3 regions of the Streptomyces sp. CC0208 genome follow, and region 1 is predicted to be linked to each of the others. Evidence: riboswitches for the same ligand, from Rfam matches in the RefSeq annotation. Region 1 holds a riboswitch; each other region holds the start of a gene.
What was found. Region 1 has a riboswitch for thiamine pyrophosphate ahead of D1369_RS11470 (thiamine ABC transporter substrate-binding protein). Riboswitches for the same ligand answer to the same signal wherever they lie in the genome.

Region 1 (4,122 bases):
CTTCCCACTGCCACTGGGCCCGAGCACGCACACGATCTCGTGCTCGGCGACATCGAGGCCCACCCCGTCGAGCACGGCCCGCCCGCCGAACCGTACGGTCGCGTCCTGAAGGCTCAGCAGCATCTAGAACTCCCCGGTCCGGTCGGTCCGCAGCCGTTCGAGGATCAGCAGCGCCACCGCGCACACCACCATCAGGATCGTCGAAAGGGCCATCGCCTGGCCGTAGTTGAGGTCCCCCGCCCGCCCGAGCAGCCGGGCCACGGCGACCGGCAGCGTCGGGTTGTCGGGCCGTGCGATGAACACGGTCGCCCCGAACTCGCCCAGCGACACGGCGAACGCGAAACCCGCCGCGATCAGCAACGCCCGCCGCACCATGGGCAGATCGATCTCCCGCCACACCCGCCACGGCGAGGCCCCGAGCACGGCCGCGGCCTCCCGCAGCCGGTGGTCCACGGCCCGCAGCACGGGCAGCATGGTCCGTACGACGAACGGCACCCCGACCAGCGCCTGCGCGAGCGGCACCAGGATCCAGGACTGTCTGAGGTCCAGCGGCGGCTCGTCGAGGGAGATCAGGAACCCGAAGCCCACGGTCACCGCGGACACCCCGAGCGGCAGCATCAGCAGCGCGTCGAAGCCCCGCACGAACCGCCCCGCGTCCCGCCGTGTCAACGCGGTCGCCGCGAGCCCCCCGACCGCCACCGCGATGGCGGTCGCGGCGAGGGCGTACTCCAGCGAGTTCCCGACCGCCTCGATGGGCGCGACGAGGAAGACCCCGCCGTCGCCACGGGTCAGCGCCCGGTAGTAGCCGAAGCCGGGGGCGTCGAGCGAACGCTGCACCAGCACGGCGAGCGGCAGGAACAGCAGTACGGCGATGCTGCCGACGACCCCGGCCAGCAGCCCCCACTCCCCCGCGCCGCGCGGCCGCCGGGCGGTCATGGACGCGTCCACGAGCCGCAGCGCGGTCTCCCGGCGCCGTACGGTCCAGGCGTGCAGGGCGAGGACCGCGCCCACCGCGACGAACTGGATCAGCGTCAGCACGGCGGCCGTGGACAGGTCGAAGATCTCGGAGGTCTGCCGGTAGATCTCCACCTCGAGGGTCGAGAAGGTCGGCCCGCCGAGGATCTGCACGACGCCGAAGGAGGTGAAGGTGAAGAGGAAGACCATCAGCGCGGCGGCGGCCACGGCGGGCGCGAGCGCGGGCAGGGTGACGGTCCGCCAGGCCTTGCGCCGGGACGCGCCCAGCATCCGCGCGGCCTCCTCCTGACGCGGGTCCAGCTGGGCCCACAGTCCGCCGACGGTCCGTACGACGACCGCGTAGTTGAAGAAGACGTGCGCGAGCAGGATCGCCCACACGGTGGTGTCCAGCCGTACGCCCCACAGGTCGTCCGTGAGGCCGCCCCTTCCGACGAGCGCCAGGAAGGCCGTACCGACGACGACGGTCGGCAGCACGAAGGGGACGGTGACCACGGCCCGCAGGACCTGCTTGCCGGGGAAGTCGAAGCGCGCGAAAACATACGCGCCGGGGAGTGCGACCAGGAGCGTGAGCGCGGTGGAGACGAGCGCCTGCCAGGTGGTGAACCACAGGACGTGCCGGATGTCCGGCTGGGCGAGGACATCGGTGATCCTGCCGAGCTGCCAGGTCCCGCCGGCCCTCAGTCCGCGCGTGACGATCGCGGCGACGGGATAGGCGAAGAAGACGGCGAAGAACGCGACGGGCACGGCCACAAGCCCGAGCCGGGCCGCCGCGTTCCTGACGCCCTGGCGGGGCCTTACTTCAGTACGAGCGAGGTCCATGACTTGACCCAGTCGTCACGGTTGTCGGCGATCTTCTCCGGGTCCATGGTCTCGGGATCCTTGGCCTGCGGACCGTACTCGGTGAACTCGGCCGGCACCGGGGCGCCGTCCACGACCGGGTAGACGAACATGTTGAGCGGCATGTCCTGCTGGAACTCCTTGGTGAGCAGGAAGTCCAGGAACGCCTTGCCGCCCTTGGTGTTTTTCGCGTTGCTCAGCAGCCCGGCGTACTCGATCTGCCGGAAGCAGGTGCCCTGCGCGACCCCGGTGGGCGCGGTCTTCGGCTTGGGGTCGGCGTAGATCACCTCGGCGGGCGGCGAGGAGGCGTACGACACGACGAGCGGCCGGTCGGCCTTGGCCTTCTTGCCGCCGGCGGAACCGGAGAACTCCTCGTTGTAGGCCTGCTCCCAGCCGTCGACGACCTTGACGCCGTTGGCCTTGAGCTTCTTCCAGTAGCCCTGCCAGCCGTCGTCGCCGTACTTCGCGGCGCTCCCGAGAAGGAAGCCGAGCCCCGGCGAGGAGATGGAGGCGTTCTCGGTGACGAGGAGGTTCTTGTAGGCGGGCTTGACCAGATCGTCGTACGACGTCGGCGGCTGGAGCTTGTGCTCGGCGAACCAGGCCTTGTCGTAGTTGACGCAGATGTCGCCGCTGTCGATGGGCGTCACCCGGTGCTTGTCCTGGTCGACCCGGTACTCGGCCTTGATCCGGTCGGCGCCCTTGGCCTCGTACGACTGGAAGAGCCCGTTGTCGAGCGCGCGGGAGAGGAGGGTGTTGTCGACGCCGAAGAAGACGTCGCCCTGCGGGTTGTCCTTGGTGAGGATGGCCTTGTTGACGGCCTGCCCGGCGTCGCCGTCCTCCAGGACCTTGACCTGGTAGCCGGACTTCTTCTCGAAGTCGGCGAGGACGCTCTTGGAGACGGCCCAGGAGTCGTGGCTGACGAGGGTGACGGTCTTGGAGCCGGAGCTTTTGGAGTCGTCGGACGACGAGCCGCACGCGGACAGCGTGACCAGGCCCAGGCCGACGACGACAGCACAGAACTTCTTGTTGTTCACGGTGATGACCGAACTTCCTACCCAGAATGACCTGGGCGAGGTTCAGAGGGTCTGCGGCCCGATTGCCGCACTCTCAGCGCTGTGGCGCTCCCCTGTCGGATATGAAGATGTACGTACGTACGGTCGTCAGACTACCGCTCGGTGGCCGCGAGCTGGCCACAGGCCCCGTCGATCTCCTGTCCACGGGTGTCCCGGATGGTCACCGCCACACCATGGGCGGCGATGGCCTCGACGAACGCCTTCTCGTCCTCGGGCCGGGAGGCGGTCCACTTGGACCCGGGGGTCGGGTTCAGCGGGATGAGGTTGACGTGCACGGGCTTGCCCTTGAGTAGCCGTCCGAGTCGGTCCCCCCGCCACGCCTGGTCGTTGATGTCCCGGATCAGCGCGTATTCGATGGACAGCCGACGCCCGCTCTTCTCGACGTACTCGAACCCGGCGTCGAGGACCTCGCGCACCTTCCACCGGGTGTTCACGGGGACGAGGGTGTCGCGCAGCTCGTCGTCCGGGGCGTGCAGGGAGATCGCGAGCCGGCACTTGAAGCCCTCGTCGGAGAACCGGTGAATGGCCGGCACGAGGCCCACGGTCGACACGGTGATGCCCCGCTGCGAGAGCCCGAGCCCATCAGGAGCGGGATCGGTGAGCGCGCGAATGGACTGCGTCACCCGCTTGTAGTTGGCGAGCGGTTCACCCATCCCCATGAAGACGATGTTGGAGAGCCGCGCGGGCCCGCCCGGCACCTCCCCGTCCCGCAGCGCCCGCATCCCGTCCACGATCTGGTGGACGATCTCAGCGGTGGACAGATTGCGATCCAGCCCCGCCTGCCCGGTGGCACAGAAGGGACAGTTCATCCCGCACCCGGCCTGCGAGCTGATGCACATGGTCACCCGGTCCGGGTACCGCATCAGCACCGACTCCACGAGCGTCCCGTCGAACAGCCGCCACAGCGTCTTGCGCGTGGTCCCCTGGTCGGTCGACAGATGCCGTACGACGGTCATGAGCTCCGGAAGCAGCGCCTCCTGGAGCTTGCCGCGCGCCCCGGCCGGGATGTCCGTCCACTCCGCCGGGTCGTGCGCGTACCGCGCGAAGTAGTGCTGCGAGAGCTGCTTGGCACGAAACGGCTTCTCCCCGATCTCCGCCACGACCTCCTTGCGCTCGGCAGGCGTGAGGTCGGCGAGATGCCGCGGCGGCTTCTTGGCTCCGCGGGGGGCGACGAAAGTGAGTTCTCCGGGCTTAGGCATGGCTGTACCAGTGTCGCAGATCATCCGCGAACCGCGTT
Region 2 (4,122 bases), 1.9 Mb from region 1:
CGATGGCCATCTCATTGCCCGCTCATCAGGCAGACCGATTGATGACCGCCACCCAGCAATTGCAAGCGGAAATCGGGCGTTTGATGGGATCGCTCGCGATCTCTATCAGTATCTGAAAACTCACTCCTTGTGATCTGTCGTACACGTTCAGCAAGATGCCACCAGTGTCAGAGGGATCATTTCGGCCGACGAAGGCAGATGACGGGGTAGGCGATGCGCGAGACCGTACAGGCAGAGGTCATGATGAGCTTTCTCGTGTCCGAGGAGCTCTCCTTTCGCATTCCCGTGGAGCTGCGCTACGAGGCCTGCGATCCGTACGCGGTCCGGCTGACCTTCCATCTCCCGGGCGACGCCCCGGTGACCTGGGCTTTCGGCCGCGAGCTGCTGATCGACGGGGTGGGGCGGCCCTGCGGGGAGGGTGATGTACGGGTCTCACCGGCCGGCTCCGACCTGCTGGGCGATGTACTGATCCGGCTTCAGGTCGGCGGCGACCAGGCCCTGTTCCGCTCGTCAACGGCGCCGATCATCGCGTTCCTCGATCGCACGGACAAGTTGGTGCCGCTGGGCCAGGAGGCCGCGCTGGCCGATTTCGACACCCACCTCGACGAGGCGCTGGACCGGATCCTGGCGGAGGAGCAGAGCGCGGGCTGACAGCTTGCGGTGGTGAGGTGGCGGAACGCTTCAGCGCGGGATGGGAGCGTGCAGGAACGCTTCTGCCGGGTCGGAATCAGAGAGGAGGACAGGGCTGAGCCGGCTCGCTGGTGAAGTGCGCGGTGGGAACCATGGGAACGACCGGGTGGCGGGTCGCTCCGCGTTCGGGGCTGCTCGGCGCACCCTTCTGCGGCAGGCGGGCCTCATCATGGGAGCCGGGAGCCGGGAGCCGGGAGCCGGGAGCCGGGAGCCGGGAGCCGCGAGCCGAAAGTGGGGAGCCGGTAACTCGGAACCGGAGCCTGGGATCAGGGAGACGGGAGCTCCGCCCCGCCCCTGCCTCCCTGCCCCCTGCCTCCAGGCCCCCTCTCACCGCCTGCGCCGCCGCCCCTTCCCACCACGTCCAACCGCCGGGCGACTGCCGGCGGTCCCCGCGCTCGCACTCGTCGCCGGTACGGGCGTGGACGCGCCCGTACCCGCCGCCCCCGTACCCGCCGCCCCCGTCCCCGGTCGGTCGGCCGAGACCACCAGGGCCGCGAGGACCGTGGTGACCGGTACCGAGGCGACGAGGCCGATCGAGCCGACCAGCGTGCGCACGATCTCCTCCGCCACCAGCTCGCTGGTGGCCACGGTCCCCACGCTGGACTGAGCGATGGAGAAGAGCAGCAGCAGTGGCAGCGCGGCACCGGCGTAGGCGAGGACGAGGGTGTTGACGACGGACGCGATGTGGTCGCGGCCGATCCGGATGCCCGCGCGGTACAGCCCACGCCAGCCCATCGTCGGGTTGGCCTCGTGCAGTTCCCAGACCGCCGAGGTCTGGGTGACGGTCACGTCGTCGAGGACACCGAGCGAGCCGATGATGACGCCGGCCAGCAGCAGACCGCTCATGTCGATCGACGGGAACAGCCCGTGGATGAGCCCGGTGTTGTCATCCGTGTTCCCCGTCAGCGCCGCCCAGTTGATGAACAACGAGCCGAGGACGCCGATCAGCACCAGGGAGATCAGCGTGCCGAGGACCGCCACGGAGGTTCTGGCCGACAGACCGTGGCACATGTAGAGGGCGATCAGCATGATGGCGCTCGATCCGACCACCGCCACGAGCAGCGGGTTCGAGCCCTGGAGGATCGCGGGCAGGACGAAGAAGTTCAGCAGCAGGAAGCTGACGGCCAGCGCGATCAGCGCCATGACACCGCGCATTCGCCCGACGACCACAACGGCGAGCGCGAAGATGCCGGCGAGCAGCGCCATCGGGAACCCGCGGTCCACGTCGGTGACCGAGTACTGCAGGTCCCTGGGCGCGGAGGGCTCGTACGCGACCACGACCTTCTGGCCCTCGTGCAACTGCCGCGACTGGTCCGGCTGGACGATCTCCGTGAAGGTGCGGCCCTTGTCCTTGCCGGTGTCGACCCGGATCGTCGCCTTCTTGCAGCTGCCGTTCGCCTGCTGCTCGGCGGACGAGCCCTCGGCGGTCGAGGTGTCCCCGGTCGGGGTCTCCCCCGAGGCGTTCACCGACTTGCAGCTGACGCTCACGACCTTGCTGACCGTCGCGTGCTGGGTCTGCCGGTCGAAGCCGACCCCGGTGCGTTCGTGCGCGGGGGCGCCACCGGGCCACAGCACCGCGAGTCCCACCACCACGGCTACCCCGAACGGGATGAGGATCGCCGCGATGACCTTGCGCAGGTGCTTGGAGACGGGAGTTGCCGGCCCGTGGCTGTGACTGTGCGAGTGGCCGTGCCCACCGCCGGAGCCGGGCCCGCTCTCATGTCCGTGCCCGTGCCCGTGCCCGTCACCGGAACCATGCCCGTCACCGGAACCATGCCCGTCACCGGAACCATGCCCGTCTCCGGAGCCATGCCCGTCACCCGAGCCGCCGCCGTAGCCGTCACCGTCATGGCCCCCGCCATCACCAAAACCGCCGCCGCCACCCGGACCACCACCGCCTTGGACACCGTGGCTCACACCCTGACCGTGGCCATAGCCATGACCACCGCCATGCCCGCCACTGTGCTCACGCTCGCGCTCGTGCCAGCCGCCGGCCCCGCCGGCCCCGTCGGCCCCGCCGTCTCCGAAGCCACCACGGGAACCGCTGCCGGGGCCGTGCCCAGGGCCGTTTCCGGAACCCGGCCGGCGCGGAGGCTCGGAGGGCGGGTACGGGGGCTGATGCGTCGTGGTCACCGCCCGATCATCGCAAGAACGAAAGGGGCCCTCTGTTCACCGCGCCCGAATTGACGCTAGCGTGGAGCCACCTTTGTACACGCGGGAGCTCGGAGCACCGGGCTGAGAGGGCGCTGACCTCCGTCCCAGCGATGTTTCACGTGGAACGTCATCTCAAGCGAGTGACGTTCCCCACGAAACGTCGGCAGACGGAAGCCGCTGCGTCGACCGCCGAACCTGTTACCGGGTAATGCCGGCGTAGGGAGTAGGTCTCATGACCATCAAGGACGCGCGCACGCCTGCCTCCGAGCAGAACGACGAGCAGAACGACCAGCTCGACACGGAGGCCGGGAAGTCCATCGGCTGGCACAAGGCGTACGTCGAGGGCTCGCGCCCCGATCTGCGGGTGCCGGTCCGTCAGGTGCACCTCACCAACGGGCAGTCGGTCACGCTGTACGACACCTCGGGCCCGTACACCGATCCGCTCACCGAGACGGACGTCCGCCGGGGCCTTGTGCCGCTGCGGGAGAACTGGATCATCGCCCGGGGGGACACCGAGGAGTACGCGGGCCGTCCCGTGCGCCCCGAGGACGACGGGATCAAGCACACCTCACCACGGGGCGGCCTCCGCAATCTCGACGCGGTCTTCCCGGGGCGGCCCCGCCAGCCGCGCCGCAGCCGTGACGGCAAGGCGGTCACCCAGCTCGCCTATGCCCGACGCGGTGAGATCACACCGGAGATGGAGTACGTGGCCATCCGGGAGAACGTCTCTCCCGAGGTGGTCCGCGAGGAGATCGCGGCGGGGCGCGCGGTGCTGCCGGCGAACGTCAACCACCCGGAGATCGAGCCGATGATCATCGGCAAGCGGTTCCTGGTGAAGGTCAACGCCAACATCGGCAACTCGGCGGTGACGTCCTCCATCGAGGAGGAGGTCGAGAAGATGACCTGGGCGACCCGCTGGGGCGCCGACACGGTCATGGACCTCTCCACCGGCCGCAATATCCACACCACCCGCGAGTGGGTGCTGCGCAACTCCCCCGTCCCCATCGGCACGGTGCCGCTCTACCAGGCGCTGGAGAAGGTCGACGGCCGCGCCGAGGAGCTGACCTGGGAGATCTACAAGGACACGGTCATCGAGCAGGCCGAGCAGGGCGTGGACTACATGACGGTCCACGCGGGCGTGCGCCTGCCGTACGTACCGCTGACGGCCAACCGCAAGACCGGCATCGTCTCGCGCGGCGGCTCGATCATGGCGGCGTGGTGCCTCGCGCACCACAAGGAGTCGTTCCTGTACGAGAACTTCGAGGAACTGTGCGAGAT
Region 3 (4,122 bases), 4.0 Mb from region 1:
ACGACCTCGCGGTGGGCGCCGAGTTCGATCCCCGAACCGGCGAGCCAGGCCGTGGCGGGCCGGGCGCCGATGCCGACCACGACCGCGCCCGCGGCCACCCGGGAGCCGTCGTCCAGGACGACCTCGCCGGGCTCGACGCGCTCCACGCGCGCGTGCGTGCGCAGCACGGCACCCGCGTCGGCGTACCAGGAGGTCATCGGCGCGGCCACCTCGGCGGGCAGTGCGCCCGCGAGCGGCCGTTCGGCGGCTTCCACGACCGTCACCGCGCAGCCCGCCTCGCGCGCGGCGGTGGCGAACTCGGCGCCGATCCAGCCCGCGCCGACGACCACGACGTCGTGCTGCCGGGCGAGCACGGGACGCAGCCGCTCGGCGTCGTCCAGGGTGCGCAGCAGATGCACCCCGGGCACGCCCTCCGTGCCGGGCAGCCGGATCGGTTCGGCGCCGGTGGCGAGGACCAGGACGTCGTACGGGAAGGGCCCGTCCTCGGTGTCCAGCTCGTGCGCCTCGGGGCGTACGCCCAACACCTCGCGGCCGAGCAGCAGTTCGATGCCGAGCGCCTCGAAGTCCACGTCGAAGGCGGAACCCTCGGCCTTGCCCAGCAGCACGGCCTTGGAGAGCGGCGGACGGTCGTACGGCTGATGGTGCTCCGCGCCGATCAGCGTGACGGTACCGCTGAAGCCCTGCTCGCGCAGGGCGACCGCGGTCTGCACCCCGGCCATGCCCGCGCCGACCACGACCACCCGCCGCTGCGCCTGCGTCTGCTCGCTCATTTGATCACCATAGCCAGCTGACAATCAGTCAGTCAGGAGTCGTGCGCGGTGACCTGCTCCACAACGCTTGTCCCGCGGCCCGGCTGCGACTCCCACTCCCAGGTCTCCTCCAGCCGCACCCGGCCGTCGGGAAGTTCCACGACCGTCGACACGCAGTGCCCGGAGGAGGTCGTTCCGTCGTGCTTGAGCTGCACGTAACGGAAGTCGAGCCGGTCCCCCGCGCGCGTGCCGACGAGATGTCCGCGGACGACGTCACCGCCCGCGTACTCGGCCCAGATCTCCCCGTCCTGCTCGTGGTAGGTGAACCGGGTCCGCGTCCCGACCTGACCTGGGGCCTGATCGGCCACCGGGGCGAGGACAAGGCCGTCGAGCGAGCGGGGCATGGCGGCGGGCTCCCTTACAGAGGCACACGAACACGGGCTAGGGTGGCCAACGTAGAGCACTCGCGGGAGCCCGGACGTACCGGGCTGAGAGGGAGGCTGGGCGGCCTCCGACCGTACGAACCTGATCCGGGTCATGCCGGCGAAGGGAGGGGCTGGACGCCCATGTCCTCACGTACGTCAGACGTCCTCGTCGTCGGGGGCGGCATCATCGGCCTGGTCACGGCCTGGCGGGCCGCGCAACGCGGTCTCACCACGGCCGTCGTGGACCCCGAACCGGGCGGCGGGGCCGCCCAGGTGGCCGCCGGGATGCTGGCCGCGGTCACCGAACTGCACTACGGCGAGCAGACCCTGCTGGGCCTGAACCTCGCCTCCGCCCACCGCTATCCCGCCTTCGTGGCCGAACTCACCGAGCTGACCGGACACGACCTCGGCTACCGCCGCTGCGGCACCCTCGCCGTCGCCCTGGACGCCGACGACCGCGCGCACCTTCGCGAACTGCACGCGCTCCAGCGGCAGTCGGGGCTGGAGTCGGAGTGGCTGTCCGGCCGGGAGTGCCGGCGCCTGGAGCCGATGCTCGCGCCGGGGGTGCGGGGCGGGCTGCGGGTGGACGGTGACCACCAGATCGACCCGCGCCGCCTCACGCGCGCGTTGCTGACCGCGTGCGAACGGGCGGGCGTGGTGTTCCACCGCATGTGGGCGCAGCGTCTGCGGGTCGCAGGGGACCGGGCCGCCGGGGTCGCCACCACGGACGGCCAGGAACTGGGCGCGGACCAGGTGGTGCTCGCCGCCGGAAGCTTCGGCGGCCGCCTGGAAGGGGTCCCGCAGGCCCTCCTGCCTCCCGTACGGCCCGTCAAGGGGCAGGTGCTGCGGCTGACCGTGCCGCCGCGCCACGCGCCCTTCCTGAGCCGTACCGTGCGGGCGATCGTGCGCGGCAGTCACGTCTACCTGGTGCCGCGCGAGAGCGGCGAGCTGGTGATCGGCGCGACCAGCGAGGAGCTGGGCTGGGACACGACGGTGACCGCGGGCGGGGTGTACGAGTTGTTGCGGGACGCGCACGAACTGGTCCCCGGCATCACCGAGCTGCCGCTGACGGAGACCCGCGCGGGACTGCGCCCGGGCTCCCCGGACAACGCCCCGCTGCTCGGCCCGACGGAACTGCCCGGGCTGGTGCTCGCGACCGGCCACTACCGCAATGGCGTGCTGCTCACGCCGATCACCGGGGACGCCATGGCGCACGTCCTGACGACGGGTGAACTCCCCGATGTGGCGCGCCCGTTCACCCCGAGGCGATTCGCCGCCACGGGACTCCTGGAGCAGCCGGCATGAACATCTCCGTCAACGGGGAGCCGCGGGAGTTCGCTCCCGGCACGGCTCTCGACACCGTGGTGCGGGCGCTGACGCCGGCGCCCTCCGGGGTGGCCGCCGCGCTCAACGAGACCGTCGTCCCGCGCGCTCAGTGGCCCTCGACGTCCCTCGCCGAGGGAGACCGCGTGGAAGTCCTCACCGCCGTCCAAGGAGGCTGACCCATGGCCGACGATCCCTTCGTCATCGGCGGTACGTCCTTCTCGTCCCGGCTGATCATGGGCACGGGCGGAGCGCCCAGCCTGGACGTGCTGGAGCGGGCGCTGCTCGCCTCCGGCACCGAGCTGACGACCGTCGCGATGCGCCGGGTGAACCCCTCGGTGCACGGCTCGGTGCTGTCCGTACTGGACAAGCTCGGCATCCGGGTGCTCCCGAACACGGCCGGCTGCTTCACCGCCGGGGAGGCCGTCCTGACGGCCCGCCTCGCGCGCGAGGCGCTCGGCACCGACCTGGTCAAGCTGGAGGTCATCGCCGACGAGCGCACCCTCCTGCCGGACCCCATAGAGCTCCTGGACGCGGCGGAGACCCTGGTGGACGACGGCTTCACGGTGCTGCCGTACACGAACGACGACCCCGTGCTGGCCCGCAAGCTGGAGGACGTGGGCTGCGCGGCGATCATGCCGCTCGGCTCCCCGATCGGCTCCGGGCTCGGCATCCGCAACCCGCACAACTTCCAGCTGATCGTCGAGCACGCGCGCGTGCCGGTGATCCTGGACGCGGGAGCGGGCACGGCCTCGGACGCGGCCCTGGCGATGGAACTCGGCTGCGCGGGTGTGATGCTCGCCTCGGCGGTGACACGGGCGCAGGAGCCGGAGCTGATGGCGCACGCGATGCGGCACGCGGTGGAGGCCGGACGGCTGGCGTACCGGGCGGGACGCATCCCGCGGCGGCATTTCGCCGAGGCGTCCTCCCCGGTGGCGGGCAGGGCCGTACTGGACCCGGAACGCCCCGCCTTCTGAAACACACGTTCGGCCTGGGACACGGGCAGGTGCGACCTCCGTCACAGGTCAGCTGCAGTACGGCCGCCAAATCCGCCGAACCGGATGGACTGTCGGCGGCGGCTCGTAGACTCGCCTGCGTGGATACGACCCTTCAGGACCCGCTGGTCGGGCAGGTGCTCGACGGCCGCTATCGCGTGGACGCGCGCATCGCGGTCGGCGGGATGGCCACGGTCTACCGGGCCCTGGACACCCGTCTGGACCGCGTGCTCGCGCTCAAGGTGATGCACCCCGCGCTCGCGGCGGACGGGATTTTCGTCGAGCGGTTCATCCGGGAGGCCAAGTCCGTCGCCCGGCTCTCCCACCCCAACGTCGTGCAGGTCTTCGACCAGGGCACCGACGGGTCGTACGTCTACCTCGCGATGGAGTACGTGGCCGGCTGCACCCTGCGTGACGTGCTGCGCGAGCGCGGGGCGCTGCAGCCGCGCGCCGCCCTGGACATCCTGGAACCGGTGCTCGCCGCGCTCGGTGCCGCGCACCGCGCCGGTTTCGTGCACCGGGACATGAAGCCGGAGAACGTCCTGATCGGGGACGACGGCCGGGTCAAGGTCGCCGACTTCGGTCTCGTGCGGTCCGTGAACACCGTGACCAGCACCACCGGAGCCGTCC

Region 2: another riboswitch for thiamine pyrophosphate. It lies ahead of thiC (phosphomethylpyrimidine synthase ThiC); the one in region 1 lies ahead of D1369_RS11470 (thiamine ABC transporter substrate-binding protein).
Region 3: another riboswitch for thiamine pyrophosphate. It lies ahead of thiO (glycine oxidase ThiO); the one in region 1 lies ahead of D1369_RS11470 (thiamine ABC transporter substrate-binding protein).

What each region holds. Positions count from the first base shown of each region.
Region 1 is NZ_CP031969.1:2,568,286-2,572,407, forward strand. Features, by position in the region: gene D1369_RS11460 (ABC transporter ATP-binding protein) at 1-123, opposite strand, end outside; gene D1369_RS11465 (iron ABC transporter permease) at 124-1,794, opposite strand; gene D1369_RS11470 (thiamine ABC transporter substrate-binding protein) at 1,770-2,846, opposite strand; TPP riboswitch at 2,843-2,950, opposite strand; gene rlmN (23S rRNA (adenine(2503)-C(2))-methyltransferase RlmN) at 2,978-4,084, opposite strand; gene D1369_RS11480 (hypothetical protein) at 4,122-4,122, opposite strand, start outside.
Region 2 is NZ_CP031969.1:4,507,857-4,511,978, forward strand. Features, by position in the region: gene D1369_RS20660 (IclR family transcriptional regulator C-terminal domain-containing protein) at 1-116, shown strand, start outside; gene D1369_RS20665 (SsgA family sporulation/cell division regulator) at 214-651, shown strand; gene D1369_RS20670 (YibE/F family protein) at 1,018-2,607, opposite strand; TPP riboswitch at 2,895-3,084, shown strand; gene thiC (phosphomethylpyrimidine synthase ThiC) at 3,077-4,122, shown strand, end outside.
Region 3 is NZ_CP031969.1:6,531,025-6,535,146, reverse strand. Features, by position in the region: gene D1369_RS30045 (FAD-dependent oxidoreductase) at 1-770, opposite strand, end outside; gene D1369_RS30040 (hypothetical protein) at 803-1,153, opposite strand; TPP riboswitch at 1,206-1,318, shown strand; gene thiO (glycine oxidase ThiO) at 1,316-2,479, shown strand; gene thiS (sulfur carrier protein ThiS) at 2,476-2,676, shown strand; gene D1369_RS30025 (thiazole synthase) at 2,680-3,474, shown strand; gene pknB (Stk1 family PASTA domain-containing Ser/Thr kinase) at 3,594-4,122, shown strand, end outside.